3 regions of the Rhizobium sp. RHZ01 genome follow, and region 1 is predicted to be linked to each of the others. Evidence: riboswitches for the same ligand, from Rfam matches in the RefSeq annotation. Region 1 holds a riboswitch; each other region holds the start of a gene.
The links. A riboswitch is a leader RNA that binds a small molecule or an ion and turns the genes downstream of it on or off. The one in region 1 is predicted to bind cobalamin.

Region 1 (10,414 bases):
GATTTGCGCTGATGCGGTCATCCCCGATCAAAATCCTTGCATTTGCCAGCGGCCTTGCTCGGAGGGTGTTCTCCGCCAGACCAATGATCGGATCGGCCTTGTCTGCAACGCAAAAAATGACTTCGTAGTCGGGCCAATCCAGGATCAGCGCGCTTTCGAGTGTTTCCCGCGAGAACTGTTCCATGCCGCAAAGGGGTATCACGATCGAGACAGGCGGACGCACAGCGACACTTGGCGTCTTGTCTTGGCGGGACCGAATTCGCCATCCCGCGATCATAAGGCTGAGGGTATTGGCTGCCAGCAGGGCACCGGCGACGGCAATGATATACAGCATCAGTCATTCCAGCGGTGAACAGCGCCTGAATGAAAACGAGTCTCAGCGCTCGGTGAGTCAAAACATCACCGTCAGATGACGCGATGATGACATCTACCCAACGGTGACGCCTTAGTCATGCGAAGATCCACAGGATCTGTCTGCCGACGAGGACCGGCTTGCCCGCCGCGACGCCGATGCCGACGGGCCCCGGCTCAGTGTTTCTTCCTCAGCGCCTTCTGGATCTTCACAACCTCACCCTTCATCAAGATCAGGAAGTGCTTCTTGTCGAGGCGATTGGCGACCTCGCCATCCATTGTCATGTAATCGGTTCTGGGCCTAGGGATGGCTTCATCGGCAACCCTGATCTGTTCGATGACAATGCAGGGATTTCCTGCGCCGCCCGTGCATTTGAACCGCCGCGTCTCCTGATACTGTGACATCAACGCCCCTCCTAGCTGACAGCAAGCATCATCGTTTCCGACGCGGCGATTTCAAGTTTTATTTTAGTCATTACTGAAATAGATGGAGGGGAGATCGCCGAGATGAGCGGACAAAGCCCGGTGCTGGTTTGGACAGCGCCGGGCCTCTGCGACTGCAGTTGAGGGAAACGCAGTCAGCGCAACGACAAAGCAAAGCGTGCGTTGCCCACAAGGAACGCCTCCTAGCATCGGATGTTCCGACAATTCGAGGCATTGTCGGACGAGCCGTGTTTTGGTGCGCGCCTTCGCGCGTCGGCACAATGAGCGGCTGCCGTGCGCGTGATATCTACCGTGGCGCCTCGGCGGTGAACACCAGCGCTGACATCGGCCCTTCGATCGGACCTTTGCCGAAAGCCTGCTCGAGAGCCGCCGTGACTCGTGCCACGACGTCGAATTTCGGGTTGCGGGCTTCGATTTCCATGCGGAGCGGGCTGCCCTTGCAGAAGGCGGTTGCGGCGTCCCTTGCCGAGGACGCATGGGCAGTCTTTTCGACCTTGGTGAAAGCGGCCGACTCGAATCCGGCCCGTTCGAGTTCCGAGAGGATCGCCTCAGCATCAAAATAGCTGTGCGGCGTTCGCCGGAAGAAGTCCAGCGGATCTTCTGGAAACAATGCATCCGTCTCAGTCATCATGACCTTTGCGAAGGCGTTGCTCTCGAGGGAGTCCCAGGTGCTGAAGAGGAAGGTCCCTTTCGGCTTGAGTACGCGGAGGATTTCGCGGTAGGCGCGTTGCTTATCGGGAAAGAACATGACGCCGAACTGGCATGTGACGGTGTCAAAGATGTGATCGGGAAAGGGCAGGCTCAACGCGTCAGCCTGTCGCCATGCGATATGCCCGCCAGAATGTCTCAATGCGGCGACATCCAGCATCGCCTGGTTCAAATCGGTGGCGATGATTTGGGCGTGCGGAAGCGCCGACGATATCGCGCGCGTGAGGGCCCCGGACCCTGCTGCGACTTCGAGAACGCGGTGCGGATGAACCGATGCCAGGCGCTGCGCCAGATCGGCGGCATAAGGGTCAAACAGGATCGGCACCAGATACCGATCGTATGCTGCAGGGATATCGCCTTGGAAACACGCATCGTTCATCGCGATGGTCCTTACGCTCCGTCGCCGCGCCCGGAGCGTATATTAGAACCTTTCGATGCGTCTTTGAAGCCGCTGGCGGCGCTCGCATCTTCAGCGAGGGACGGTCATACCTAGTGCCTGTAGGTCGAGGTCATCAGCGAGATGCCTCGGCAGTCGAGCCAACTGATCTCGTGTGCGATTGCGTGTCTGACGTGAGATCTGACGAGATCTGAATGCGTAGAAGATGTCGAAGATTACAATGAGCGTGTTCATCGCGGCCTCCTTTCATCAGTACTAGCCGCTATGAACCAAGGGTATTGTCGGGTTGACTTTCAATCAAACAAAATGATATGGAAGTCAAATTCAGAAAAATTGAAAGATGTGACGATGAGCATTCCCTTTCGCCGTCCCATTCCTTTGCTTGACAACGACGTGCTGCGCACCTTCGTTGCCATTGCAGAGACCGGCAATTTTTCCACGGCCGCGGAAGCCGTCTATCGGACGCCGTCGGCGGTATCCATGCAGATCAAGAAGCTGGAAGAGCAACTCGGCGCCACGCTGTTTCTGCGTGATGCGCGATCGGTCAGTCTGACCCAGCATGGCGAAGTGCTGCTCTCCTACGCGCGCAACATCCTCGCTCTGTCGAACGAGGCCGTCTCGCGGTTCATCATGCCCGAGCTGAGCGGCGTGGTGCGGCTCGGCGCGCCTGAAGATATCGGCGAACGGCTGCTGCCGAATATCCTGAAAAGCTTCGCCGAGAGTTTCCCGAGCATCATGGTCGATGTCACCATTGACATGAGCATCGGCCTCAAGAAGCGCATGGAAGAGCAGCGCCTGGACCTGGCACTGATCAATTGCGCGACGCGTCCGCTGCCGACGGATGGGGAGATCGTCTTCCGCGAGAGGCTTGTATGGGCCGGTGCCAAATGTGGTACGGCGCACCGCCGCGATCCGCTGCCGATCTCGATCTGGGAGGATGGCTGCATTTGGCGCTCTGAGGCACTGTCTCAGCTTGAGCGAATGAAGCGCGGCTATCGTGTCGCTTTTCTTAGCGGTCACACCATGGCCCAGCGAGCGGCCGTCGTTTCCGACCTCGCGATCGCGCCCCTGCCGCGCTCCTATGTCACTGATGAGATGACAATTCTCGGCGTGCAGGAGGGGCTGCCCGAACTCGGTTCCTTCGACATCAGGCTGCTCACTGCGTCACAGATGAACAACCCGATGCGGGCGGTAGCCGATAGCATCCGCTTTGCCTTTGCGGAAAAAGCCAAGGCCGTAGCGGCTTGACAACTTAGTACGGACCTCTTTTCTTCCTCCGGGGTTTAATGCGCGCGGAGTCGCCCGCGCGTGGACGATTGAAAAGAAGGATTTCGCAATGACGACAATGGCCAAGATCGGCTCCGCCCTCGCAATTCTGCTCGTGCTTTCTTCGTGTGGAAACACAATCCGCGGCATCGGTCGCGACACGGCAAATGCCGTAAACGCGACTCAGGATGCAGGTCGTTCGGTCGGTCGCGCGGCCACCAGGTAAGACGGCGTCAGATCACCGCCGGCGGGTAGGCCCTTTCCAGCCCGCCGGAACGCGAAAGCCCACTCCGGAACGCCGCATAGGCCGGGTGCTGGCTTGATTTCGCTGCCTCCATGAGGCGTATCTGCAGGCGGGCCGGCGCTGCGCCGCCAATCCATTTCCCAAGGCTCTCGAGTTTCAGCGTATTCAGGAATGGCGCGCTCGCGGCATTGTTCAGGTGACGGTGAAGACCATCGATGACGTTCTCGTCCTGTGCCGCATTTTCCATCAGCAGGGAGACGTAGGATTTTTCCTGCTCCTCCAGGCTGGCAAGCTTCGAGGCGATTGTGTCGCGGTCGGGAAACGGGGTGGATGTCATCTTTTTTCTCTTCGTCTGGGCAAGCAGCTTGGCACGATTGGGTGCCGCCGCTTACAGGAAACCGATACCGTCAGAAGACGGCTGCTCCTTTTGCCCGCTCACTCTTGCGCGAATCCTGCGCTGACCAATCGAAGAATATTGCACCGTCTGGTGAGCGATTGCTTTGCTCTTCCTAGAGCCCGGCCTTGACCTTCTGCGCGACATCGGCAGGAACCCATTTGGTCCATAGCGCGGCGTAGTTCTGGAGGAAGTAGACGGTCGCTTCCTCGTTGCTCTTGTGGTTGTCATCCTGCCAGGCGAGCACTTCGTTGATTGTCGTATTGTCCCACGAGCGGAGCTTCAGGTAATCCATGGCCGGTCCGGCACGGTCGGCGAAGGCTTTGGTGACAATCGTAAAGGCCCGTGAGACGGGATAGGAATTCACCTGCGGCCGCGCGCAGCCGGGGACAGATGTGCACTTATCCCATTCTGCCTTGTCATGACCCACGCCGAAGCTCAGGCGCGTCATGTCGTATTTGCCGAGGACGGCCGTGGGTGCCCAGTAATAGCCAAGCCAGCCCTCCTTTTTCTGGAAGGCGTTTGTGATAGAATCATCAAGGTCCTGTGGGCTGCCGGTTTCGATCAACTGAAACCCGCTCTTCTCGGCGTCCAGCGCGCGGAACAGGTTGGATGTCGAAATCTGACAGCTCCAGCCGACGGGGCAACTAAAGACGGCGCCCTGCGATGCATTTCCCGGCGCGGGGAAGAGTTCCGGATGCTTGAGCGCATCCTGTACGCTGCGGATATTGGGGTTAGCGTCGGCGACGAATTTGGGTATCCACCAGCCTTCGACAGCTCCCTCCGAAAGGATTTCCGCCGCCAGGGTCAGCCTGCCTTCCTTGACCGCACCGTCGAGTTCTGTGCGGACGGAATTGATCCAGAACTCCGAAGCGATATCCGGCTCACCGTTCTCGTTCATCGACAGGAAGGTCGGCATCGTGTCGCCCGGGACGATTTTGACAGAGCAGCCATAACCCTTCTCAAGAATGAACCTGTCGAAGTTGGCCGCAATACCCGCCGAAGCCCACTTCATTTCAGCGATGGTGACGTTGCCGCATTCGGCAGCCTGCGCAGTCGTAGCGGCCGCACAGATTCCTGCGGCGAGCAGGATCGACGTGCAGAGAGATCTCATTTGCCTTCCCATTCTTGCTGCCCCGCCACAACTAGGCGTTCCGCGTCTTGCGGAGATCTTTATCCTGTTTGTCCGGCTATTGCTGTGGCGCTCGTCTTGATGCCTTGGAATGGCAGCCTACGCGTTCGGCTGTGGAAATCAATCGTTCTTCTGTGCATGAGGCGTGAAGTCTAAGCGTCTGATTTGAAAACGTATTGCCAGCCCCACCAAAAGGTTACCACGAGCGTCCCAAAGCCGGAAAATGCCGAAATTCATCTTTGCTTAGGGAGTTGCTAACCGTCCGGTAACAATGTGGCGGTATCTGTTCTTCCGTGGCGGGGGACACCGCCGCTTCTCCGGATCAGGTAATGCGTCCCGGAGAACGTGAGCTTCGCCGTGTATGGGCGAATGCGCCAGCGTATTTCGGCAGGCCGCGCTACCCTAAGCGGGTGACGTGGCCTTCGCATTTTCGGCGCTTGCGATTGACCACGGCAGAGAGGCCGTTGTAGGCGGGGGTCGGGTTCTCCGGAGTTCCGTGACAATGACCAAGGCCATCATGCTGCAAGGGACCGGCTCCGATGTCGGCAAGACCGTTCTTGTCGCGGGGCTTTGCCGTCTTGCTGCCAATCGTGGCCTTTCGGTCCGTCCCTTCAAACCGCAGAACATGTCGAACAATGCCGCGGTCGCCGACGACGGCGGCGAGATCGGCCGGGCGCAATGGCTGCAGTCGCTTGCCGCGCGTGTGCCGTCCTCGGTGCACATGAATCCTGTATTGCTCAAACCGCAATCCGAATACGGCAGCCAGATCATCGTTCAGGGCAAGGTCTGGGGGCAGGCCAAGGGACGGGACTATCAGAAACTCAAGCCAGCGCTCCTCGACTACGTGATGCAGAGCTTTTCGGCCGTTTCGGCCGGAGCGGATCTTGTGATCGTGGAAGGCGCAGGTTCGCCCGCCGAAATCAATCTCAGGGCCGGCGATATCGCCAATATGGGATTTGCCACCCGTGCCGGTGTGCCTGTCGTGCTTGTCGGCGATATTGACCGCGGGGGCGTGATCGCCTCGCTGGTTGGGACGCATACGATCCTCTCCGAGGACGACCGGGCAATGATATCCGGCTACCTCATCAACAAGTTCCGTGGCGACGTCTCGCTCTTTGATACGGGTATCGATGCGGTGCGCCGCTTCACCGGATGGCCATGCTTCGGTGTCGTGCCGTGGCTCAGGCACGCTTCGCGTCTGCCGGCCGAGGACTCGGTGGCGTTGGAACGCCTCGCACGCGGCGGCACGGGGGCACTCAAGGTCGCCGTGCCGGTCTTTACCCGCATCGCAAATTTCGACGATCTCGACCCCTTGAAGCCGGAGCCGGATGTCGATTTGGTTTTCGTCCGCGCGGGCGAGCGGCTGCCTGCGGACGCGCGGCTGGTGATCTTGCCCGGTTCGAAATCAACGATATCAGACCTGGCTGATATGCGTGCGCAGGGTTGGGATGCCGACATACTGGCCCATGTGAAGCGGGGTGGTCGGGTGATCGGGATTTGCGGCGGCTATCAGATGCTCGGGCGCAAGGTCCATGATCCCCTGGGCATCGAGGGACATGCGGTGGATATGGCGGGCCTCGGGCTGCTTGACGTCGAGACGGAGATGGCGCCTGAAAAGACCGTCCGCAACAGTGTTGCGACAGCAGTGGAGGACGGGTCCCCGCTTTCCGGCTACCAGATCCATCTCGGTATCACCTCCGGCGAAGACTGCGGCCGGCCGTTCGCGATCGTCGATGGTAGGCCGGATGGCGCGGTATCGGCAGACGGCCGGATTGCGGGAACCTATCTGCATGGGCTGTTCGCCAGCGACATCTACCGTTCTCGCTTGCTGCGCAGCTTTGGCCTTTCGGGCGACACGAATGACTATCGTGCCGGCGTCGAGAAAGCCCTGGACGACGTTGCGGCCGAACTGGAAGCCTGTCTTGACCGGCGCTGGCTGGACGAACTTCTCGGCTAGATCTCGCCGGATATTTCGCGGCGGCGGCGATCGAGTTCTTCGCTGTAACGGCGCAGCGTATGCGCCTCGCTCAACTGGCCGACAACCTTGCGCTCAATCAGATTGTTGACGACGGCGAGCGCTTCGCTTTCGGTCTTGTCGAAGATGGCGGCTGCCTGCTTGGCGTTCATCTGCGGCTGCAGGAAATCGTTCTTGTAGCGGATGAATTCGCTGAGATCCTTGCCGGTTTCGTCGGTATCGGTCAGGTTCGCGTAAATCTCCGGAACGAGCACGAGGCCGCTGTACTTGCCGGTACCATCGACCAGGACGACCCGCTGCGCCGAGCCGATGGGGAAGCGTTCCTTGAACTCATCGATCGAGAGAGCGGCATTGGCGGTCTTCACATCGGCGCGCATCAGCCGGTCAACCGTTAGGTTGCGGATCCAGCCGACATCGTGCGCGCTGCGAATGCTCTCGCCGCGCAGGTGGAAGCGCCATGTTGCGAAGGAGTAGCCGAAGGTGCTGCGGACGACGAGCGAGGAGGTGATGACCGCCGCCAGCACAAGCGCCGTGATCGGAAAGTCGCCGGTAATTTCGAGAGCAAGGAACGTCATCGTCAGCGGCCCGCCGATGACGGCGACCGCAAGCGAACTCATGCCGACGACCGCGTAGATGACCGGTGTCAGCGTAGCGTGAGCGAAGTAGGGGGCGGAATAGGCGAAGAACTTGCCTACCAGCGCGCCCATGAACAGCGACGCGAAGAACAGACCGCCTCTGAAGCCCGAACCGATCGAGATCGCGGAGGCGAAGGCTTTCAGGAGGAACAGGCCCACGAGCACCGGAATCGCGACGTCGCGCCCGAGGTTGAGGTGGAGCGCGCCATGTCCTGCCGACAGCACCTGCGGTGTGATCAGCGCGAGGAGGCCAACGACGATGCCGCCAAGGGCAGGGCGCAGCGGCGTCGCGATCGAACTCCGGCGAGCCAATTCCTCGATCCAGGCAACGCCCTGCATGATCATGATACCGACACCCGCACAGAATGCGCCGAGCAGGAGAGCCGGGACGTAATCAGCCGGCATGACCGTACCGAATTCGCCAACGTCGATCAGGAAATCGCTGCCACCGAGCAGCCGAGCCACCAGCGTCGAAACCAGCGCAGAAACCACAACCGGCGTTAGCGAGACGATGGTGTACGAGCCGATGATGAGCTCGAAGGCGTAGAATGCGCCGGTCAGCGGGGCATTGAAGGCAGCGGCAATCGCACCCGCTGCGCCGCACCCAACGAGAACGCGCAGGTCCGAGCGGCGAAGCTGCAGCTTCAGCCCGAGCTTCGAGGCCAGTCCGGCCGCCAGCTGCGTGTAACCGGCTTCCAGGCCGACGGAGGCCCCGAAACCATTAGAAATAAGATTTTGGACTGCGACCAGAATGCTATCGGTGAGAGATAGCCGACCGCCATGCAGTGCGTTCGCCTCGATCGGATCCACCATCGGCTTCTTGCGGGTCTTGGCAAGCACGAACAGCAACAGACCCAGGAGAATGCCGCCGCAGACCGGCGCCGTCAGCAACAGCAGCTTGTTGTCGATCTGCGACGAACTCAGTCTCTCGACGTCGCTGATTCCGAAGATCAGGCTGTGCATTTCGCGGGAAATGAGACCCATACCGGTCACCGCCAAACCCGATATGACACCGACGATCGCGCCGGCGATGACCATCCCCATCTCGCTGCGGCGCAGCAGGGCGCGCATCCGCCCGATATCGAGAAGGGTATGAAACGGACCGAAGCGGCGAATATCGATTTTGAGGAGCATGGCAGGAAAACTAGGCGGGCGCAGGCGCGTTCAAGTGCGAGGAAGGGAGGGGCAAATCAGTGGCGCGACCCGCTTGCGATGCAATTGCGGCAAAAGACCGGCGCGGACAATAATTATTTATGACGTAAGCCACTGATAAAAGACGATAAATCTTGTAGAGTAGGTCGACTTGACAGCGTTTCGCGGCGATGACGGCAATCTTAGGAGCGACGGCTTTTGATTGACTTCAGGAGTGGCCTTGCCTAACGATGACGCCATAACGGATGGTTCCGGACCGGTTGAATCGGTGCGGATGAAAAGGGAATGTGAAGCGGTGGACCCAATTCGGGCACCGTCATCAGAGCCGACCCCGCGACTGTAGAGCGGTCAGGGTTTTCTGTCCGGCGTTGGTTTCGCGTGGCTGACAGCCTGCAAGGGTGCAGGCGGGCTGTGCGAAAGTGGCGACGGAAAAGTCACTGGCAGTGCATCATGATCAACCGGGGCAGGACGCCTCTTACGTCTACGAATCGTCCGCCTTTTCATGAAATGCAGCCGGGAAGGCGAGGAAGATCCGCTGGCACGATCTGGGGCGACCGGTTTCCGGTTTGCCCCGATCGCGGCCAAGACCCGCGAGCCAGGAGACCTGCCAACTGTGCCGGGCGAAAAGCCCATTCCTGGGTGATGCCCGCTGCCAGCACGGAGGTTGTCATGGCTGAAAGACAGATTTGCCGGCTGCGCTCCGCAGTCGTTCCGGTCTCTCGCGGAAGGCTTCCGAAGATCGGTCAGCGTTTTCCATGAGCCCGATATCATCAGGCGCGACTTTCATCCTGGGCGGCGCGCGCTCGGGCAAATCGCGTTTTGCCGAGCAACTGGTCGTCTCGAGCGGCCTGGAGCACCATTACGTGGCGACCGGTCGGGCTTGGGACAACGAGATGCGCGCCCGGATCGACAAGCACAAAGCCGATCGCGGCGATCTCTGGCATACCCATGAAGAGCCGCTGGATCTTGTCGGCTGCCTGCGGGCGATCGATGGCGAGAAGCGGGCAGTTTTGGTGGATTGCCTGACGCTTTGGATCACCAATCTGATGATGGAAGACCGCGACATAGGGGCGGAATTTGCCTCGCTTGTGGCGTATCTGCCGACGGCACGAGCCCGTCTCGTCATCGTTTCCAATGAGGTCGGTCTCGGTATCGTGCCGGAAAACCGCATGGCGCGGGAGTTTCGGGACCATGCCGGCCGTCTGCATCAAATGATCGCGGCCGAGGCCGTGGATGTGTATTTTATCGCGGCTGGACTGCCGTTGAAGATGAAGGGTTGAATTTCATGAACCAGCAGAAAATTCCGGCGACCGTGATCACGGGTTTCCTCGGCGCCGGCAAGACGACGATGATCCGCAATCTGCTCTCCAATGCCAACGGTAAGAAGATCGCGCTTATCATCAACGAATTCGGCGATCTCGGCGTCGACGGCGACGTGCTCAAGGGCTGCGGCGCGGAGAACTGCACCGAGGATGACATCATCGAGCTCACCAATGGCTGCATCTGCTGCACGGTTGCCGACGACTTCATTCCGACGATGACCAAGCTTCTGGAGCGCGAACAGCGCCCCGACCATATCGTTATTGAAACATCCGGTCTCGCGCTGCCGCAGCCGCTCGTTGCGGCGTTCAACTGGCCTGATATCCGCACGCAGGTCACCGTCGATGGCGTCGTTACCGTTGTCGACAGCGCCGCCGTTGCCGCGGGCCGCTTCGC
Region 2 (10,414 bases), 130 kb from region 1:
AGTAAGACAGGGCACTGAGAAGCCGAAAGCGCGGCGGGGCGCCCTCGCCTGTCTGAGGGTTTTGAGCGGGAATCATTAGGTGGACCTGCAGGAAACTGAACGCTGCCTATCACGTCAACCTAAGGGCGACTATGGCAAGAAATTGCCCGATTGAAACGTTTAAAAAAATAAATAGGGCCTGTCGCAAAGACACAACGGGCTAAACTGATGCATTGAATTGCTGGCTTGGGAGATTGCGCCTAAGCGGCTTGCGGGGCGACGTCCTTTTCGCGATGCCCGATCGCCATCGGGACCGCCTGCGTACCGCTCATGGAACGCCATTCGATCAATTCAAAGGCGCCGTCTTGATGCTCGGCGATCGCCGTACAGCTTTCGACCCAGTCTCCAGTGTTGATGTAACGGATCCCGTCCATGTCTTCCATGACAGCGTGATGAATGTGGCCACAAATCACGCCGTCCGCACCGTGCTTACGGGCTTCGTCGGCAACGACGCGCTGGAACTCGCCTATGAAGTTGACTGCATGCTTCACCTGAAGCTTGGCCCATGCGGAAAACGACCAGTACGGCATCCCCATCCGGCGACGGATTGCTGCTAGGCCAATATTGATTATGATCGCCATGTCGTATGCCCAGTCGCCGAGATAGGCGAGCAGGCGGGCGTTGCGCACCACGACGTCGAACTCGTCGCCATGCAGCACGAGGTACTTCTTGCCGTCGGCCGCTTCGTGCATGATGCGCTCGGCAACCTCGATGCCACCGAAATGGGTGCCTGGAAAGTCACGAAGGAATTCGTCGTGATTGCCGGGGATATAAACCACCCGCGTGCCCTTGCGCGCCTTGCGCAGCAGCTTCTGGACCACGTCGTTGCAATCCTGCGGCCAGTACCAGCTGCGCTTCAGTCGCCAGCCATCAATGATATCGCCGACGAGGACGATGGTATCGGCCTCGTGATGCTTGAGAAAATCCAACAGGAAGTCCACCTTCGCGGCCTTGGAGCCGAGATGCACATCGGAAATGAAAAGCGTACGGAAGTGCCGCGTATCCATATTGTCCCTCACAAGCATCCTGCTCGTGTCCCATGGTTCACCTGACCTTCCAAAACCAGAGTCGTGTTTCAGGAAGATGACATCCGGTTGTCACGCCCGATTTTCCCGGTCTCTACAGACCTGCGCTCCCGTCACGGCAGATTTGCGCTGTTTTCGCATTTCGAACGGAAATTCCGACTGTTCGACCATCCCGTTTGATGTATTGAAGGCAGTTCAAAGACAGCATGCGGCAGCCGGAGGCGATGATGGATCATCACGAAAAGTCCAAGACGGAAAAGAATTTGGCAGGTGGAAGCCTCGACGAGCAGGCGCTCTACTTCCATCGCTATCCGCGTCCGGGCAAGCTTGAAATCCAGGCAATCAAGCCGCTCGGCAACCAGCGCGACCTGGCGCTGGCCTATTCCCCCGGCGTCGCAGCACCCTGTCTCGCCATCCGTGACAATCCCGAGACGGCCGCCGACTATACCTCGCGCGCAAATCTCGTAGCGGTCATTTCCAACGGTACGGCCGTTCTCGGCCTCGGCAATATCGGTCCGTTGGCATCAAAGCCGGTCATGGAGGGTAAGGCCGTCCTCTTCAAGAAGTTTGCCAACATCGATGTCTTCGATATCGAGGTCGATGCAACGAGTGTCGATCAGATGGTCTCGACCGTCGCCTCGCTCGAGCCGACCTTCGGCGGCATCAATCTCGAGGACATCAAGGCGCCGGAATGTTTCGAGATCGAGCGCCGTCTCCGCGAGACCATGAAGATCCCGGTTTTCCATGACGACCAGCATGGCACGGCCATCATCGTCGCTGCGGCGATCCTCAATGGCCTGGAACTGGCCAACAAGAAGATCGACGAGGTCAAGATCGTCGCTTCGGGCGCGGGTGCCGCTGCCCTCGCCTGCCTCAACCTCCTCGTCACACTGGGCGCCAAACGCGAGAATATCTGGGTCCACGACATCGAAGGCCTGGTCTACGAAGGCCGTACAGAGTTGATGGACGAGTGGAAGAGCGTCTACTCCCAAAAGAGCGACACGCGCACGCTTGCGGAAAACATCGGTGGCGCCGACGTATTCCTTGGCTTGTCTGCCGCCGGCGTGCTGAAGCCGGAACTGCTGGCGCAGATGGCCGAAAAACCGCTGATCATGGCGCTCGCCAATCCGACGCCGGAGATCATGCCCGATCTCGCCCGCGCTGCCCGCCCCGATGCAATGATCTGCACCGGTCGCTCCGACTTCCCGAACCAGGTGAACAATGTTCTTTGCTTCCCCTACATCTTCCGGGGTGCTTTGGATTGCGGTGCGATCACCATCAACGAAGAAATGAAGATGGCTGCCGTGCGCGCCATCGCGGCACTTGCGCGCGAGGAGCCGTCCGACGTCGCCGCCCGCGCCTATTCGGGTGAAACGCCGGTCTTCGGCCCGAACTACCTGATCCCTTCGCCCTTCGACCCGCGCCTGATCCTGCGGATCGCCCCGGCGGTCGCGAGGGCTGCCGCCGAAAGCGGTGTCGCCTTGCGTCCGATCACCGATTTCGACGCCTATCTCGACCAGCTCAACCGTTTCGTCTTCCGTTCCGGCTTCATCATGAAACCGATCTTTGCTGCGGCGAAGAATGCCGAGCGCAAGAGGGTCATCTTCTCGGAAGGTGAGGATGAACGCGTGCTGCGCGCCGCGCAGGTGCTGCTGGAAGAAGGCATTGCCGAACCGATCCTGATCGGCCGCCCGCAGGTCATCGAAACGCGCCTCCAGCGCTACGGCCTGCGCATCCGCCCGCTTTCGGATTTCGACGTCATCAACCCGGAAGACGATCCGCGCTTCCGCGAATATGTCGATCTCTACTTCTCGCTGGTCGGGCGTCGCGGCGTCATTCCGGAGGCCGCCCGCACGATCGTTCGTACCAACACGACCGTCATCGGCGCGCTGGCGCTGAAGCGCGGCGAAGCCGACGCTCTGATCTGCGGCCTGGAAGGCCGTTACGAGAAGCATCTGCGCGACGTTCGCCAGATCATCGGCAAGCGGCATGACGTCTGCGACTTCTCGGCACTCAGCCTGCTGATCTCGCAGCGCGGAGCCACGTTCTTCACGGACACCTACGTCACCTTCAATCCGACTGCGGAAGAAATCGCCGAGTCCGCGGTTCTCGCCGCCGAGGAAATCAAGCGCTTCGGCATTACGCCGCGCGTGGCCCTCGTTTCCCACTCGAATTTCGGCTCGCGTGAATCCGAGAGCGCGACGAAGATGCGTGCTGCTCTCAAGCTCGTTCGCGAAGCAGCCCCGGAGCTTGAAGTCGACGGCGAGATGCATGGCGAGAGCGCGATCTCCGACGCCCTGCGCAAGCGCGTCATGCCCGACACGACCCTGCATGACGAAGCGAACCTGCTGGTCTTCCCGAACCTGGATTCGGCGAATATCACCCTCGGCGTCGTGAAATCGATGATCGACGGCTTGCATGTAGGGCCGATCCTGCTGGGCGCTGCGCTGCCGGCGCACATCCTGGCGCCCTCGGTGACCTCCCGCGGTGTCGTCAACATGGCTGCCCTCGCCGTCGTCGAGGCTTCACAGCCGGCGTGATTTGCGGCCGATCGAGAAAATGCGCTAAGATTCCGACTGCAGCCTGTTAAGACAAACGGGCTAGCAATGGAGGCGCGGCGGGACGCCGCGCCTTACGACCTGCTCACCGATGGGACGATGCCTTGAACCGCTGGATTCTGTCATTCGCAGCCGCACTTGTGTTGATCGGCCCGGCCCATGCCCAGGTGCCGGCGATCTGCGGAGACCTGCGTGCCCGCCTTGCGGATCTGCCGCAAATCATCGGCAGCACACCCGAGGTGCGCAAATTCGCCAGCGCCATCGCCGAACAGAACCTTGAGCTTCGCAAAGTCCGTAGCGATCTCCGTCAGAACGGCTGCACAAGCGGCAGCATGGTCGTGATCGGCGACGATGACGGCTATTGCGGGGAGCTTGAGCGCGCGGAGAGCAAAATGGTCGACAACATCCGTTATCTGCAGCAGCGGCGCGACGAGCTGCGTGGCCAAAGCGAGGATGTCCGCACGCGAAACGAGCTTCTTGCGGCGCTCGATGACAATGGCTGCAACGAGGAACAGTGGCCCGCCGACAGCGGCGATGGATATGCACCGCCTCCAAGCATTGAAGATCAGGCGCTGCGAAACGACACCTTCGTACCGCCGGGTGGCGATCCCGGCCAGCGCCGATACGGTCTCCCCGGCATGTCGACGCCCTCTCATCTCAATACCGTCTGTGTGCGCACCTGCGACGGTGGCTTTTTTCCGTTAAGCTCGAATGCAACCTCGCAGGACTTCGCCCGCGATGCCGACACCTGCTCGAAGATGTGTCCCGGCATCGACACCGAGCTCTTTTATCATGACGTCTCCAGCACTGAGACTTCACAGATGATATCGGCGGCGACGGGCGCTCCTTACAGCGCAATGCCGAACGCTTTCGCCTACAAGAACCGCAAACCCGGCGAAAAATCATCCTGCAGCTGCGACCTCAACGCCTACTATGAGCGGATGCGAAAAAGCCAATCGATCAGCGAACCGCCGCAACAAGGATCGATCACCACGATCGAAACCAAGAAGCCCGAGCCAGCGAGAAAGGTCGCCGCCCCGGCTGCACCGCAGCCTCAGGTGCCGGACAGGCCATATGATCCGGCGACCAACAAGGTGCGCCAGATCGGTCCGCAGTTCTTGGCCGGCGACCAAGGCACAATCGACCTCAAGCATCCGGCAAAGCCGGGCCCTCAGCCGCAGCAGCAATAGCCGCCCTCAGTCCGCTGGATTGTCCCAGCGATCCGTAAACACCAGTTCATCCAGCAGCAATCGCTGGCGCCATCCTTTGACGGCGAGTTCCGGCTGGTCATAGAGCCGGTCGACATAGCCGACGCAGAGCCAGGCAACGATCTCGACCCGATCAGGAACACCGAGGATGTCCTTGATATCGGACTCGTGAAAGATACTCACCCAGCCGACCCCCACGCCTTCGGCGCGGGCGGCGAGCCACAGATTCTGCACGGCACAGACCGTGGAGTAGGAATCCATCCGCCGATTGTGCGTCCTGCCAAGAACGACATCGCCGCAGCGGTCCGGATCGCAGGTCACGCAGATGCTGAGCGGTGCGGTTCGGATGCCCTCAAGCTTCAGCGAGCGATAGAGCTGTTGCCGCCCGCCTTCAAACATCTCGCCGGCCTCGCGGTTGGCGCGATTGAAGGCCTGCCACGCGGCCTCCTTCACCTTGTCATCGCGCACCAGGATAAAATTCCAGGGCTGCATGAACCCAACGGACGGCGCGTGATGCGCGGCCGTCAGAAGCCTTTTGACGACGTCGTCCGGTATGGCATCCGGGAGAAACTCGGAACGCACGTCGCGTCGCGTCGAAATCGCCCTGTAGACGGCGTCGCGTTCCTCGGTCGAAAAGGCTGCGGCTCCCGACAGGGAGCCTGAATGGTCTGGTCGCATCGTCAATCCCCAACAACACAACCGCCCGCCGTCCACGCGGGTCAGTCTATGGTGTCGGGCCGGTCTTCTGACTTGGCGTCATCCGACTGCCGCGCCTTCCCGGTACTGGACCAGTGGCTCTTTGCGGCAGCCGTCAGCCTTACAGCGTTGGGCACGTTTCGGTCTTTCACCGAATTCCCGATTCTCCCGCCCGCGGCGGGCACCCGACGGACGCGTCTATGCCCATAAACCCTGGCCGACGCAATCCCTTAATCCGAGACGGGAAAGTAGCGCACATAGGCGAACTCATCACCTGACGGCGACCAGTTGGGCACGTTGATCGTTCCCTGCCCGCCGAAGAGATCGAAGAGCATCGTCAGGTTTCCGCCGTCCATGTCCATCAGCCGCAGGCGAACATCGAGATCGCGTGGATGGTCGAACACATCAGGATCGTAAGAAAGGATCAGAACCTTGTCGTTGTTGGGCGACGGATGGGCAAACCAGTTCCCATAGTTGTCACTGGTGACCTGCTCAAGACCGGTCCCATCGGGATGGATTCGCCAGATTTGCATGAGGCCGGTGCGGCTAGAATTGAAGTAGATCCATTGACCGTCGGCGGAATAGTCCGGCCCGTCATTGCGTCCCTCGCCGTGGGTCAGCCGCTTTTCTTCGCCGCCGTCAACGGAGATCGTGTAGATATCGAACAAATCGTTGCGGATGCCACAATAGGCGAGTTGCTTCCCGTCGGGCGACCAGCCGTGCCAATAGGATGGCCGATTTTGCGTCACCAGCCGCGGCGTACCACCTTCGGCCGGCAGCACATAAATCGTCGACTTCCCGAACTCGGTTTTGTCGGAGATGACGATCTGGCGGCCATCGGGCGAAATGCCGTGGTCGTTGTTGCAGGTCGTCGCAAAGCCGGTATCGACCTTGCCGACCTTGCTCGAACCATCAAGTGCGAGACGGTAGAGGAGTCCGTCGCCGTTCAACAGAAGATAGGTCCCATCCGACGAAAAGTTCGGCGCCTCAACGAGTTGCGTGGTTTGCCAGACGACGCGCGCCTCGCCTGTCCTGATGCTGTAGATCTCAACGGAACTGCGCAATCTGAATCCTCCTAAGCATCGAATCCGCCAGACCTACGACGGCTCGCCACTCAGCACAAGCAAATGCGCCTGACCGAGAATCTGCTCTGGAGGTAGTTCCTGCGTGATGGGCGTTTTATCCACCGATCACAAATGCAGGAAACCTAACGGTTCATCTAGCATTCATGACAAAGATGTGACAGTTCGACGAAGCTTTTATGACGTCGGAGTTTTCCAGTTGATCGCGTTGGTAATGAGGTCTGCAGCGGCAGCGCGTTTTGCGTCGCTTTCCACCGATTTCGGGGGAAGCGCTCGGTCGCCCGCCCTACGCACCGCACTCAGCGTTGCTTTTTGTGCCCTGCTTGCGCTCCTTGCCACCGCCACTGTCGAGATCATTGCCCGCGATGGGTTGGCCGACGTCCGCGAATTCCTGACATCGCCTGTGCGTCCGGGGATGACGACGGTTGTGATGTTGACTGTCCTGATGCTGTCGCTCGATGCAGTCCTGGGCCGGCGGTTCATTTCGGCGCTGATCGTTCTTCCGCTTGTGATCGTCCCCGCCATCGTATCCAACCAGAAGCAGCACTACCTTTCGGACCCGCTTTATCCATCGGACGTCCTTTTCGGGCGGCAGATCATGGAACTGCTCCCTGTGATGGTGCGCGACCGCCCCTGGACGGCCGTTGCGATGCTTGTCGGCATCGTCTTGTCCGTTACCGCGATTGTCTTCCTCTGGCGCTTCGCCTGGCGCAACTTCCCAAAGCTCCCAAGGGCCTCTCGCGTCCGCCGGCTTTGCGTCGGCCTGCCCGTTATCGCGGCTTTCGGGTCCTTGATGGACTATTCCCAATATTCCTTCATCCGTGACCGCCTGCAGGTGGTTCCGATGATGTGGGACCAGAAGGAAAACTACCGCAGCAACGGCTTCATCCTCGCCTTCATCTTCAACATTCCGATGGCAGACGTGGCAGCGCCTGTCGGCTTCGGTACAGAGGCGCTCGACGCCATCCCCGGCCGCAACTACGGCTACCTCAGCGGGCCACGCGAAAAGCCCGACGTGATCATGCTGATGAGCGAGTCATTCTGGGATCCGACCCGCCTGAAGACGCTGAGCCTGTCGCCAGATCCTATGCCGACGATCCGTGCAGAGCAGTCCGGCTATGTCTTCTCGCCGGAGTTTGGCGGCATGACCGCCAATGTCGAATTCGAGGCGCTGACAGGTTTCTCCAACGCCTTCCTGCCATACGGCAGCATTCCCTACCAGCAATACATCCGTCGTGATGTTCCCTCGCTCGCCACGTTCTTCCGTGGCGAAGGTTACGCGGCGCGGTCGCTTCATCCGTTCAGCGGCTGGTTCTGGAATCGCAACGAGGTTTACAAGGACTTCGGCTTCGAGCAGTTCCGCTCCGAAGAAACCCTGCCTCCCATGGAAAAGCGAGGCATCTTCGCTTCGGACGAGTCGCTTATGAAGGAGATCATGAACGAGGCTGACGGCATGGATCGCCCGTTCTTCTTCTTTGGCGTCACCTTGCAGGGACATGGCCCCTACGAACCGAACCGTTACGCCCACAACACTATCGACATCAAGGGCAACCTGAACGATGCCGACCGCGCCACCCTTGGCACCTATACGCAGGGTGTCAAGGAAGCCGACGACAGCCTCAAGATGCTGATGGATTGGGCAGAAAAGCGCGACCGCGAAACGATCATCGTGCTGTGGGGCGACCACCTGCCCCCGCTCGGCAATGTCTACATGGCGACCGGCTACATGCCGGACCAGGTTGCCACCCGCAAGGCATCAGTGAGCGTCATGAAGCAGGAACACGAGACCCCGCTCGTCATCTGGTCGAACAAGAAGGGCAGCAAGAAGGATGTCGGCACCATCAGCCCCTCACTGCTTTCGTACCACCTCCTGAAGTTCGCCGGCTTCGAGCATCCCTACTACACGGGCTTCCTCGGCCGCGTGCAGAAGAAGTACAGCGTCATCGACCGATATCAGCTCATTGCCCGCGACAACACGGCATCTCCCGATTGGGTCCTGAAGCCGAAGAACCTCGATCCCCTCGTCCGGGACTATCGATACCTCCAGCATGACATCATGTTCGGCAAGGCTCAGACGCTCGAGCGGTTCTTCCCGCAGCATGCCTGGCTCTATGCGCAAGGCACATAGAAAAGCGGCACAAGCCCGCATTGCAATTTGAAAACATTACGGAATACTGGCGCCCGAGCGATCTAGCATTCGGAGTCGGCCATGCATAACCTATCGGACCTCATCCACCATCACTTCGACAAGCCGGCCGACGAACTCGGCGAGATCGAAAGGCGCGTTCTCGCGAAGGCGCACGAGCGGAAGATAATCTCGACCGATATCAATGCCGCTCTTCAAGCCGAATCTTCCTCCGGCCAGCGCTTGGCAGATACGATTGCGCGTGTTGGCGGCTCGTGGAGCTTTATTATTGCTTTCCTGCTCTTCCTGGTCTGCTGGTGCGTTGTAAACACCATTGTATTGCTGACGCGCGCCTTCGATCCCTATCCGTTCATTTTCCTCAATCTCGTGCTTTCGATGCTGGCGGCGATCCAGGCTCCGATCATCATGATGTCGCAAAACCGCCAGGCGGAGCGCGATCGTTTCGAGGCGGCAAAAGACTATGAGGTCAATCTCAAAGCAGAACTGGAAGTTCTATCCCTGCATCAGAAGATTGACATGCGCGTGCTCACCGAAATTGCAGCATTGCGCGAAGACATCGAGCGTTTGAACCAGCGTCTGCCCAGTTGATCGAAGGATCCGGGATCGCTTGAATTTAACTATACCAATCGATTAACGATCCGCTAACCAAGTGCCGCATTGAAACATCGACGCAAATGTTGGAGGAGCAACGGGAACCAATCCGATCCGACAATACGATACGATGCTCACTGGCCGACTGCATACACGCGACGAAATCCTTCATCACCCTCTGTTTCTGTCGATCGAACGCCAGATCGCACTCCACCTTATCGGCATTCACAAGCGCGCTCCTCGCCTTGCCCGCCTCGCCGCCTCGCACCAAAAGTGGCTAATGACGCAAACGCTGTTTGCCATGCATGCCGGACGAGATCGAGGCAACCCACGTTCGGGGCTCACGGCCGGCCGCATGATGCAGGTGGCCAAAGAGTTCGATCTCGCCAGTAAGAATACGGCTGCGTCGTTCCTTGCAGAACTGATTGCCTATAAGTTCCTGCGGGATGCTGCCGATGAAACGCCCGACCGGCGCCTGCGTCGCCTCGAGACGACCGAGGCGAGCGAGGAGGCCATGGCCTCCTGGTTCCAGGGCCATATGGCCTGCCTCGACCAACTCGACGGCGGCAATCGCGCAAGCCTGACCGCTGACACCCCGCGGCTCTTCCTTCTCGCACAGCCGCGAGCTGCGCGTGCCCTTATCCAGGATTCGGTCTGGAAGGAACCCCGGAGCAGCATCGGGCATTTCCTCTGGTCGGATGTCGGCGGCCTCGTGCTGCACGATCTGATCAGCCGCCTGCCGGACGACGCGCGGGAGCATGATCGCACTCTGCTGAAAGGCGTGACGATCAGCGAAATCGCGAGCGACTTCGGCATCTCCCTCACCAACTTGAAACGGATGTTCAAGAAAGCAGAAACGGACGGCATGCTCGGCTGGGAAAACCCGCGCAACCGTGGCACGCTATGGCTTTCCAAGACATTCATCGAGGACTATTTCCACTGGCAATCCGCAAAGTTTGCCGAATTGGACAGCGCTATCCACTGGGCGGCCGGCCAAATCCGCTAGAGCATTCCGCCGATGCGAACTCATACGGAGCGACGTCCGATACGCTAGTCAGAGCGCGCCACC
Region 3 (10,414 bases), on a different contig from region 1:
CAAGGAAGGCGCCGACCGTGTCCAGCGACTGACGCAGACCGAAACTTGCGCCGCGGATTTCCTTCGGGCTGATGTCGGCTATCAAGGCGTCGCGCGGTGCGCCCCTGATGCCCTTTCCAACGCGGTCCACGAAACGCGCGGTCACGAGCCAGCCCAGCGACGGTGCCAGGGGAAACACTGGCTTTGTCAGCGCGGCCATTCCGTAGCCCAGGGCCACGAGCAGCTTTCGCTTGCCAAGCCAATCGCTGAGCGCTCCGGAAAACACTTTGGTGATGGCGGCGGTCGCCTCGGCAATGCCTTCGATCACGCCGACTGCAAATGCCGAAGTGCCGAGGATGGCAACCATGTAGACCGGAAGCAGCGCGTGGATCATCTCGGAGGAGATGTCCATGAACAGCGAAACGAAGCCGAGAGCCCAGACGCCTTTCGGGATCGCCCGCAGGGCTGCGGGTCGCGAGCCGGCAACGTCGACCATATCGAACTACCTTTCACAAACGAACCCGCCAGGGTCTTCTGCTTTTGAAATCTGACGGCGACCTGAAAAAGCGTCCGAAGCCTAGCGTGATATCGTCCTCCTCGTGCGCTCGGACACTTCAGTCTAGCCGCTGCGGGATCAATCGTTACATCTCAATTGTTTGCCGGCAGCGCAAGCAGGCGGAAAATGTTGACATAGCCGATTCACGCGTGGATCATATGGTCCATGGGGTCGCGATCACCCCACGAGGCGCCAGCCGAAGAGTCGCGTCCAACGAAGCCGCTAAAACGGAGGACGCGCGATGCCGTCATTCACCGAAATCTCAGCCGACAAACTGAACCGCCTCATCGGCACGCCGGGTGCGCCTGTCTTGATCGATGTGCGCAATGACGAGGACTTTTCCGCAGATTCTCGTCTCATTCCCGGATCGATCCGCAAGCCATTCAAGGATGTGGAGGAGTGGGGTGCCGAAATCCACGGTCCGGCCGTCATTGTCTGCCACCACGGCGCCAAGCTTAGCCACGGCGTTGCCGCACATCTTCGCGTCATGGGTACGCAGGCCGAAACACTGGAAGGCGGGTTCGAGGCATGGATCAAGGCAGGCGGTCTCGCCGTGCCGGACGATAAGCTGCCGCCGCGGGACGCGAAGGGGCGGACGGTTTGGGTCACGCGCGCGCGCCCGAAGATCGACCGTATCGCCTGCCCCTGGTTGATCCGCCGCTTCGTCGATCCATCGGCTGTCTTCCTGTTCGTTCCCACCGCTGAAGTGCTGATGGTCGCCGACCGGTTCGGCGCAACACCGTTCGACATCGAGGATGTCTTCTGGAGCCATCGTGGCGAGCGTTGCTCCTTCGATATCATGCTGGAGGAGTTCACCCTTCAATCCCAGCCGCTCCTCAGGCTTGCGACGATCGTCCGGGCTGCCGACACCGCAAGGCTCGATCTCGCACCCGAAGCAGCGGGATTGCTGGCGGCTTCGCTCGGGCTCTCGCGGATGTTTGCCGATGACCTCGAGCAATTGCAGGCCGGCATGACCCTTTACGATGCCTTCTACCGATGGTGCCGCGACGCGACCGACGAAACGCACAACTGGCCCTCGGCGAAGAAGGGAAGTTAGATGACCAATCTTGCCACGAACAGGCCCGCCGACGACACGACGGGCGGGACGGGTCACGGTGTCTCCTTCGGCGAGGCCTTTCGCGTCTGGTTGCGCGTGGCGGCGTTGAGTTTCGGCGGCCCGGCCGGGCAGATCGCCGTCATGCACAGGATCGTCGTCGACGAAAAGAAGTGGATCGGCGAACACCGTTTTCTGCACGCCCTCAACTACTGCATGCTGTTACCCGGGCCAGAGGCGCAACAGCTCGCCATCTATATCGGCTGGCTCATGCACAGGACGGCAGGAGGCCTTGTGGCCGGCATCCTTTTCGTCTTGCCCGGCTTCCTCTCCATCCTGGCCTTAAGCTACGTCTACGTGATATTTGGCAACGTCGAGGCCGTCGAAGGCATGTTCTTCGGCCTCAAGGCCGCCGTGCTTGCGGTCGTCGTGCAAGCGGTCATTCGGATCGGGGGCAGGGCGCTCAAAAATCCCGCGATGGTCGTTATCGCGCTAGTGGCATTCTTCGCGATATTTGTGCTCCACGTCCCATTCCCGCTCATCATTCTGGCGGCGGCGATAACAGGCTTCCTCGGTTCCAAATCCAGTTCAAGGCTCTTCCAGGTGGGTAATGGCCACAAAACTGCGGCGGGTCACATCCTTGCCGATGCCGACTCCGCGCTTGGTGAGGAAACGCCGGTTCATGCGCGGCCAAACCTGGTGTGGTCGCTTAAGATCTCGGCTGTGTTGCTGGCACTCTGGCTCGGGCCGCTTCTGCTGCTCTACGTCTTCCGTGGCGGAGATGATGTGTTCACGCAGATCGGCATCTTCTTTAGCAAAATGGCCGTGGTGACTTTTGGCGGCGCATACGCCGTCCTCGCCTATGTCGCGCAGGAGGCGGTGCAGCACTATGGCTGGCTGCGGCCGACGGAGATGCTAGATGGACTCGGCATGGCCGAGACGACGCCGGGGCCGCTGATCATGGTTCTACAGTTCGTCGGGTTCATGGGCGCCTATCGCGACCCGGCTGGCCTCGATCCGATGACCGCAGCCACGCTGGCGGCGATGCTGACGACCTGGGTCACGTTCGTGCCGTGCTTCCTCTGGATTTTTCTCGGTGCGCCTTTCATTGAAAAGCTCAGGGGAAATGCGGCGCTCGCAAGTGCAATGTCGGCGATCACCGCTGCCGTGGTGGGTGTGATACTGAACCTCGCCATCTGGTTCGGTCTGCACTTTCTATTTGTCGAGGCTCGCGTCCATCAGTTCGGTCCACTATGGGTCGAACTGCCGGTCTGGTCGTCGCTCGCCCTGCCGTCGCTGGCTCTCAGCCTTGCCGCAGCGGTTGCGATCTTCCGGTTCAGGATGTCGGTGATCCCCACACTGCTTGGATGTGCTGCTGCCGGAATGGCGTGGAGGCTGATCGCGTCGTCCTGATCGAGCCGCGCTGCGAACCAGGGCGGCGCGAGTGATGAAACTTGCTTCCTCTTGCGCCGGACCCCAATCCTTTCTATATCCTCGCCACGAAAGTCCGGCGGCCGATCCCGCTCGGACGCAGGAAATCCGCCGGCTCAGATGGGCGGACCGCAACAAGCTTAGAATTGGCAGCCACCCGTGAATACACTGGATTTTGACAAGAGGCCGGAAGATACCCGCGTTGTCGTCGCCATGTCCGGCGGCGTTGATAGCTCCGTGGTGGCAGGCATTCTCAAGCGCCAGGGCTATGACGTGCTCGGCATTACGCTGCAGCTTTACGACCACGGCGCGGCCGTTCACCGTGCCGGTTCCTGCTGCGCCGGCCAGGATATCGACGATGCGCGTCGCGTTTGCGAAACGCTCGGTATTCCTCACTATGTCCTGGATTACGAAAAGCGCTTCCGGGATACGGTGATCAACCCCTTCATGGAAAGCTATGTGGCCGGCGAGACGCCGATCCCCTGCGTCTCGTGCAACCAGACGGTCAAGTTCGCGGATCTCCTGGCAACGGCCAAGGAGCTTGGCGCCGACGCGCTGGCGACTGGCCACTACATTCGCTCCCGCGCCAATCCGGCCCCCGGCAATCCCGGTCGCCGCGCCCTTTATCGCCCTGCTGATGCCGATCGCGACCAAAGCTACTTCCTCTTCGCGACGACGCAGGAACAGATCGATTACCTGCGCTTTCCGCTCGGCGGTCTGCCCAAGGCAGAAACCCGCAAGCTTGCCGAAGAGATGGGGCTTGTCGTCGCCAAGAAGGCCGACAGCCAGGACATCTGTTTCGTGCCGCAGGGCAAATATTCCGACATCATCAACAAGCTGAAGCCGAATGCGGCACTCGCAGGCGAGATCGTCCATCTCGACGGCCGCGTGCTGGGCCAGCATGAAGGCATCCTGCACTACACGATCGGCCAGCGCCGCGGCATCGGCGTCGCCACCGGCGAGCCGCTCTATGTCGTCTATCTCGATGCCCGCTCGCGCCGGGTGATTGTCGGGCCGAAGGAGGCGCTGGAGACGCACCGCGTCTATTTGCGGGATGTCAACTGGCTGGGTGACGAGCCGCTTGTCGAGGCGGCTTCGGGCGAGGGCTTCGTGTGCTTTGCCAAGGTTCGCTCGACGCGCGCGCCGACGCCTGCCGTCTTGCATGCCGATGCGACCGGCATCTATGTCGACCTCGCGGTTGGCGAGGCTGGCGTTGCGCCGGGCCAGGCCTGTGCGCTCTATTCGGCACCCGGCGACGACGCCCGCGTGTATGGCGGTGGTTTCATCGAACGCTCCGAGCGCGAACCGGCGGCGGAAGCTTCGCTGAAGGCGCTGTTGGCCAGCCCGGTCGCGGCCTGAAAAAGCCTGTGGTATTTTCTCGATCATGCGCTTGACACAAAGCCGAAGCGCACCTTATAAGCCGCTCATCCCACGGGCCGAGCGCATCGCGAACGGCACCGTTGACCAGTGGCGGAGTAGCTCAGTAGGTCAGAGCAGAGGAATCATAATCCTTGTGTCGGGGGTTCAAATCCCTCCTCCGCTACCAGTCAAATGACGCATTTTCTTCTGTGGACTTTCCCATAAACCTTGGCTGCGGGCCTTTCTCCGTTGCTTACCCCTGTGCACCATGGGTCTGCGCTGTTGTCATCATTGTCGCTTAGACTGCTCGGCGAAAATCACGGATCGGATTTGAGAATGGCGAAGAAGCCGAAACTGGAACATTCCGAGCTTGCCGGTGAGTTTACCGATGATGGCGTGACCGTGCTCGTCGACATCTTCCGTCCGGCGGGTACGAATGGCGACTGGAAAATGGAAGTGGTGACCCAGCACGAGGATCTCATCGAATGGGAAGAGCCCTTCGCGACCGATCGCGAGGCCTTTGACGAGTTCCTGGCGACGATCGCACGCGAGGGGATCCGAACATTTCTGGAGGAAGAGGACCCGTCCGTCCACTAGCCCTTGCAACGTCGCGAAGGCTCGCGGCCGGCCGGCAAGCGGAGAATTGCTCGCAGCGCTCTACGTTCCGGAATATTGGTCCGCTCTCGGGCCGGCCAGCGTTACTTGCCAGGCGCTTCTGTCGTTGAAGTTCTGGCTTGCCAGAAAAGTATATCCCGTGCTTGCCTAGGGTTTTACTTTGCCTGCAAGATTGTCGAGAACATAATCGCCGGATCTCAGTCGGGCCAGCAGGACGACATGGTTGTTGCCGCGGCGATCGATGACAACCGAAAGCGCCAGTTTGTTCGACGCAAAGCCGGCGCCCAGCAAGGTTTTCAGCTTCAGTAGGGCATAGTCTTCGCAGTCGCCTTTGTTGTTGATGGGAAGCGACCAGTATTCGGATTTCCCCGATGTCTGTGCGTCCGTCGCCAGCGTTGACCTGCCTGTTCACCTTTTGAAGCAAAGGCATAGCCTTCTCGTCGGTCATCTCGTGGCCGCCGTTGCCATGGCAAAGCCAAGTATAGCGCGTGCAAGCCGAGGGGAAGCCTATCGGCGCTCCAATGGCGCCTGATGCGCGCAGGGCGGATCCTGCATAGCTCTCACCAGAAAACGCTGTGAAAACAAGCGTGAACGCTGCGAAAGCTGCCAAGGTCCGCGTCGAAAACATCCTATCGGCTGAGTGCTGCGCAACCAAGGTGGCGGTAACGAAGGCGGCGGTAACCAGGGTGGCGGTAACGAAGGTGGTGGCAACCAAGGCGGTGGCAACCAGGGTGGTGGCCACCAGGGTGGCGGCAACCAGGGTGGTGGAAACCAGGGTGTGGAAACCACCACTAAGGCTTATCTTACACGGCGACCAGCCTCAGTTCAGAGAAGCAAAGCCCGGGCGTATGTCCGGGCTTGGTCATTTCATCGTTGAGCAGTCTCAAAATCTGAAGCCAACGCCGACGGTAACAACCTTCTGATTGAAAACGGTGTCTATGCCCAAAAGGACTTTGCTGCCGTAGTCGTTGTAACGACATTCCACGCCCGAAGATGTTGTACGTGAAGGCGTAGTCGAGACCGGCTCCGGCGGTCCACCCTGAGAACTGGCATCGAAGCCGTTCCAGGTGAAAACTGGGGCTGCTGGTACAACCGCGGCCGCCCCCTCATAAGATCGGGGGGCGACGCCACCCCTGCAAGACCAATGAAGGCCGCCGAGGCGGCAGCGATACGAAAATGCGCGATAAATCCCTCTCCTATGACAAGGGTCCACTCACTTTGCGCACCGATCGGGCTAGGTCCGATCGGTGATCGCGGTCCATGCTGCGTGAGCGAACGTGGCCCTGTCTGAACGGGTCCATTACGAAGTTCTGATGTAGAGGACTACTGGAGAGGAGTGCGGAGCGCTTATCCGTTGGCCAATGTCTCGTGACGGTCAAGGGCGAACGAGCGCGTTTCTTCGGCGGGCATCGCCTTGCCGAAGAGATAGCCCTGTCCGACATCGCAGCCGAGTTGAAGCAGGTGGCCGAGTTGGCGATGCTCTTCGATGCCCTCGGCGGTGGTCTGTATGTTGAGGCTGCGCCCGAGCCCAAGCATGGCGCGGATGATTTTTTCCTGACGCTCATCATCGCGGTACGTTGCGATGAAGCTCTTGTCGATCTTGATCTTGTCGAAGCGATAGCGGGCGAGCTGGGCGAGGCTGGAGTAGCCGGTGCCGAAATCGTCAAGCGCGATCTGAACGCCTGCATCGTGGAGTTCATCCAGGATGATTGCGGCAACCGCCGGATCCTGGATCAGGGCATTTTCGGTGATCTCGATCTCCAGACGACTTGGCGGAAGACCATTTGCCGACAACACCTTGAAGATGCGCGAGGCCAGCAGCTTGTCCTCCATTTGCACCGGAGAGACATTGAAGGAGAGGGTAACGTGGTCGTCCCAGGCCAGGGCGTCTCCGCAGGCCTGCGCCAGAAGGTCTTCGAAAAGCTCGGTGATCAGTCCGGTCTCTTCGGCAATGCCGATGAACTCCGGCGGCGGAATGGCGACGCCTTCTTCGTCCGTCCAGCGAGCGAGCGCTTCGAAGCCGCAGACCGTGCCTCTCTTGAGATCGATCAACGGTTGATAGAAGGGGCGGATGGCCTTTTGCTGAATTGCGACGCGCAGCTTGGATTCCAGCGTCGCGCGCTTTGCCACCTTGTCCTGCATCGAGGCTTCGAACACCATGTGGTGGTTGGGGCCGCGTGACTTCGCCTCGTACATGGCGAGGTCGGCTCGGTGGGCCGCGTCCTCGAGCGGCTCTTGACCCTGCTCCCAGCGATCGTGGCCGACGCTGGCGCCGACTTCGACCGCGAACCCGTTGATGTGAATGGGCCGTGTTACGGCTTGAATGAGCAAACGCGCGAAGCGTTCTTCATGGCGGGAGGAGAGGCCAAGCGCAACGACGACGAACTCGTCGCCGCCGAAGCGATAGACGCAGTCCGCGTTTCCGATTGCGCAGATCCGTTTTGCCACCTCGATCAGAAGGGCGTCGCCGCCATTGTGGCCGACAAGGTCATTGACCTTCTTGAAGCCATCGAGGTCTATCGAGAAGATTGTCACGTTCTGCTCCCACTCGTCACCTTCGACGTCGGTCTTCGTCCTTTGCGGCAGGACTTTCCGTTCGAACGCATAGCGGTTGGGAAGTTTGGTGAGGTGGTCGTGGGTTGCTGTCCAGTCGGCCTTGGCCTGAGCGGTGGCCCGCAGCTCCATCTCCTTGCGCAAATCGACAATGCGCAGGATCGAATAGACGAAGCTCATCGCCCCGCCGATGCCAAGGGCGAGGACGAGCTTGTCTGCACCATAGCTTTCGTAGGCGCCGACGAAGGCGACCACACAGTTATCCAGTTCCAGGATTGCACCGACGAGCCATAGCGTTACCCCCAACGCCATGACCAACAAGCATTGCCTCCCGGCCCTGCTCTGGAAGAATACCGGCATGCTTTACTCCATCTCCACCCGGGCGCTGATGTATCATGGAAGTCTGAAGCGTTTGTTGAAATCAAAGGGCGATTTCTTGTTATCGAATCGCTATCACGGCGTGTGAACTGGCTCGAAAGCCGCGGTGAAAAACGAGGCGAGCGCTTGTCGCTCGCCTGTTGTTCTCAAAGTCTGGTTAGAAGGGTGACGCTGACGACGAGCAGGAGAAGCATCCCGGCGCCAGTCATACGTAGCAGGCGCGTGCGTCGCATCCGCGCGCCGCTCCAATCATAGGGCATGCAAAGTCCTCCTTGGGGCAAGGATTGACAGCCCGACGGTGTCGGGTCGAAAAACTATCGCATCGATTGCTTGCGTAAGGCTGGACTAAATTATCGCCCTGAAAATTAGGTGGTTTGTCCTTCGAAGCGCAGGGACCAGCGGCTTCCGTTGCTGGTCATGTGAGCGACGGCGAGCGGTTCGATATCGGTAATCCAGAATGATGACAGGGGGGCATTCAGCGTGCCGATGATGGCTGCTCGGATGACCGCCGCATGGGTAATGGCGATGATGTTACCGCCGGACTGCAAGTGCTCGCGCATCCAGCCGTTTACACGCATGCACACGGCAGCGATCGCCTCGCCACCATGCGGTGCTTCCTCCGGTTGCGCCATCCAGGCGGCAAGGTTCTCGGGTTCCGCTTGCTGGATCTCGGCGATCGAACGGCCCGCCCAGCGGCCAAAATCGCAATCGGCGAGCGCCTCGGAAACTTCCGGCTGCAAGCCAAGCGCGCCGGCCGTCTGCCGCGCGCGCAGCGTCGGGCTGGCGAAGACGCTGTCGGCGTGCCGCAGGCGTGGGGTGATTGCCCGTGTGGCAATGATTGCCTTTTCATTCAGCGGTTCGTCCTGCGGGAAGCGCGCCTCGCGGTTGGCGGCCGTCGGGCCGTGGCAGATCCAGGTAAGGCGCGTCATCACGTTCGTTGTCTCCGGATATCGGGGAGCGTGGCCCGCCGCTGCATGAAGTTTCGTTGACAGGTTCGAAGCGGCAGATATAACGGTGATGTTGTGGGTTTGGAAACCGGTGAAATTCCGGTGCGGTCGCGCCACTGTGATCAGGATGAGGATACCTCGGACTGGAAGTCAGACCCTGCCACGCAACGATTCTCGACTGAACGCGTCATTCCAGGAGGAATACATGTCTGACACTACTTTTGCGCCCGTCGCCGCACCGGCTCCGATTCCGGTTGGCGAGCTTTTGCCTTGGGCCATCTTCGGCGGTCTACTGATGCTCATCGCCATCTATTTCGTCGGTACCGAAGAGGGCGCGATGGCGCTTTTCAACGGTATGTACGTGCACGAGTTCGTGCATGACGGCCGGCATCTCCTCGGCTTTCCCTGCCACTAAGGGAGTTCCGGACATGGTTGGAAATCTTTTGCTTCGCGGCATGCTCGCGGGGGTGGTCGCTGGCGTCCTCGTTTTCGCCTTTGCGCATATTTTCGGCGAGCCGCTTGTCGACCAGGCGATCGCGTTCGAGGAGGCGGCCGCCCAGGCGGCGGGTGAAACTGCTGAGCCTGAAATCGTCAGCCGCGCCACGCAGGCGGGCCTTGGCCTCTTGACCGGTGTAATGGCCTACAGCATTGCTGTCGGCGGCCTGTTTGCCCTCGTATTCGCCTTTATCCAGGGGCGGTTCAGCAATCTGAGCGCCCGCGGGACCTGTGCCGTCATCGCCGTTGCGGCGTTTGTCGCTATCGTGATCGTACCCAACATAAAATATCCGGCCAATCCGCCGGCAGTCGGCAATCCCGACACCATTGGCGTCAGGACCGAGCTGTTTTTCCTGATGATCGTCGTTTCGATCGCTGCGCTTGTAGCGGCAATTGCGCTTGCACGCCGCCTCACGCCGCGGTTCGGTATGTGGAATGCGGCAATCGCGGCAGGTCTGGCCTATGTCGGTTTCATCGGCCTCGTGCAGTATCTGCTGCCGCCGATCAACGAGGTTCCGGAGAACTATTCGGCTATGGTTCTCTGGCGTTTCCGTACGACCACGATCGGGATGCACGCCATCCTATGGGGCGTTCTTGGCCTGGCCTTTGGTGCTCTGGCCGAGCGCAAGCTCGGTGCCGCACCCAGGCTCAGCGCTCGCGCGTCGGTCTTCCATTGATCGGAGAAGGCTCCGGAGTCCGGAGCCTGTCCTCAGAGATGACCAGTCGGCGTCCCATTTTTCTTGTAGCCATGATTGCTGTCCTGCAGCTTTGGTCCGTCGCGGCCGACGCGCACCAGCGGAGCAGCAGCGGTTCCCAAAGCGGCATCGCGATCGCCGAGATCTCACATGGCGAAATGGTCATGATGGCGGAGTATCGCGATCGGATCATTGATCTCGCGGCGCGTGCCACGGACACGAACGAGCCGTTCCGACGCGTGCTGAACTATGCGCAGATCCAGCATGCCTATTGTCTCTGGGGCAAGATGCCGGGCGGGGTGACCGACGAGGCCAGTCCATTCAATGAATGCTCGCACGCCTACCTCGCGGC

Region 2: linked by a shared signal. The riboswitch ahead of bluB (5,6-dimethylbenzimidazole synthase) and the one ahead of cobU (bifunctional adenosylcobinamide kinase/adenosylcobinamide-phosphate guanylyltransferase) in region 1 are both predicted to bind cobalamin.
Region 3: linked by a shared signal. The riboswitch ahead of IB248_RS22825 (CbtB domain-containing protein) and the one ahead of cobU (bifunctional adenosylcobinamide kinase/adenosylcobinamide-phosphate guanylyltransferase) in region 1 are both predicted to bind cobalamin.

The regions. Positions count from the first base shown of each region.
Region 1 covers NZ_JACUZZ010000004.1:38,016-48,429, forward strand. The annotation lists gene IB248_RS06305 (glycosyltransferase) at 1-334, opposite strand, end outside; gene IB248_RS06310 (hypothetical protein) at 529-756, opposite strand; gene IB248_RS06315 (methyltransferase domain-containing protein) at 1,082-1,882, opposite strand; gene IB248_RS06320 (LysR family transcriptional regulator) at 2,207-3,148, shown strand; gene IB248_RS06325 (entericidin A/B family lipoprotein) at 3,237-3,392, shown strand; gene IB248_RS06330 (hypothetical protein) at 3,400-3,747, opposite strand; gene IB248_RS06335 (glycine betaine ABC transporter substrate-binding protein) at 3,920-4,918, opposite strand; gene IB248_RS06340 (cobyric acid synthase) at 5,439-6,893, shown strand; gene IB248_RS06345 (chloride channel protein) at 6,890-8,680, opposite strand; cobalamin riboswitch at 8,928-9,325, shown strand; gene cobU (bifunctional adenosylcobinamide kinase/adenosylcobinamide-phosphate guanylyltransferase) at 9,454-9,978, shown strand; gene cobW (cobalamin biosynthesis protein CobW) at 9,984-10,414, shown strand, end outside.
Region 2 covers NZ_JACUZZ010000004.1:165,287-175,700, reverse strand. The annotation lists gene IB248_RS06990 (MFS transporter) at 1-76, opposite strand, end outside; gene IB248_RS06985 (UDP-2,3-diacylglucosamine diphosphatase) at 240-1,064, opposite strand; gene IB248_RS06980 (NADP-dependent malic enzyme) at 1,292-3,604, shown strand; gene IB248_RS06975 (DUF2865 domain-containing protein) at 3,727-4,812, shown strand; gene bluB (5,6-dimethylbenzimidazole synthase) at 4,819-5,508, opposite strand; cobalamin riboswitch at 5,548-5,730, opposite strand; gene IB248_RS06965 (PD40 domain-containing protein) at 5,757-6,590, opposite strand; gene IB248_RS06960 (LTA synthase family protein) at 6,808-8,736, shown strand; gene IB248_RS06955 (DUF1003 domain-containing protein) at 8,818-9,342, shown strand; gene IB248_RS06950 (hypothetical protein) at 9,476-10,351, shown strand.
Region 3 covers NZ_JACUZZ010000025.1:451-10,864, reverse strand. The annotation lists gene IB248_RS22875 (MFS transporter) at 1-475, opposite strand, end outside; gene IB248_RS22870 (sulfurtransferase/chromate resistance protein) at 777-1,592, shown strand; gene chrA (chromate efflux transporter) at 1,593-3,002, shown strand; gene mnmA (tRNA 2-thiouridine(34) synthase MnmA) at 3,180-4,379, shown strand; tRNA gene IB248_RS22855 (tRNA-Met) at 4,490-4,566, shown strand; gene IB248_RS22850 (hypothetical protein) at 4,716-4,976, shown strand; partial or broken gene IB248_RS22845 (transglutaminase-like cysteine peptidase) at 5,037-5,622, opposite strand; gene IB248_RS22840 (hypothetical protein) at 5,570-5,917, shown strand; partial or broken gene IB248_RS31880 (porin family protein) at 5,878-6,040, opposite strand; gene IB248_RS22835 (EAL domain-containing protein) at 6,342-7,907, opposite strand; gene IB248_RS22830 (histidine phosphatase family protein) at 8,291-8,854, opposite strand; cobalamin riboswitch at 8,912-9,049, shown strand; gene IB248_RS22825 (CbtB domain-containing protein) at 9,078-9,287, shown strand; gene IB248_RS22820 (CbtA family protein) at 9,301-10,044, shown strand; gene IB248_RS22815 (hypothetical protein) at 10,083-10,414, shown strand, end outside.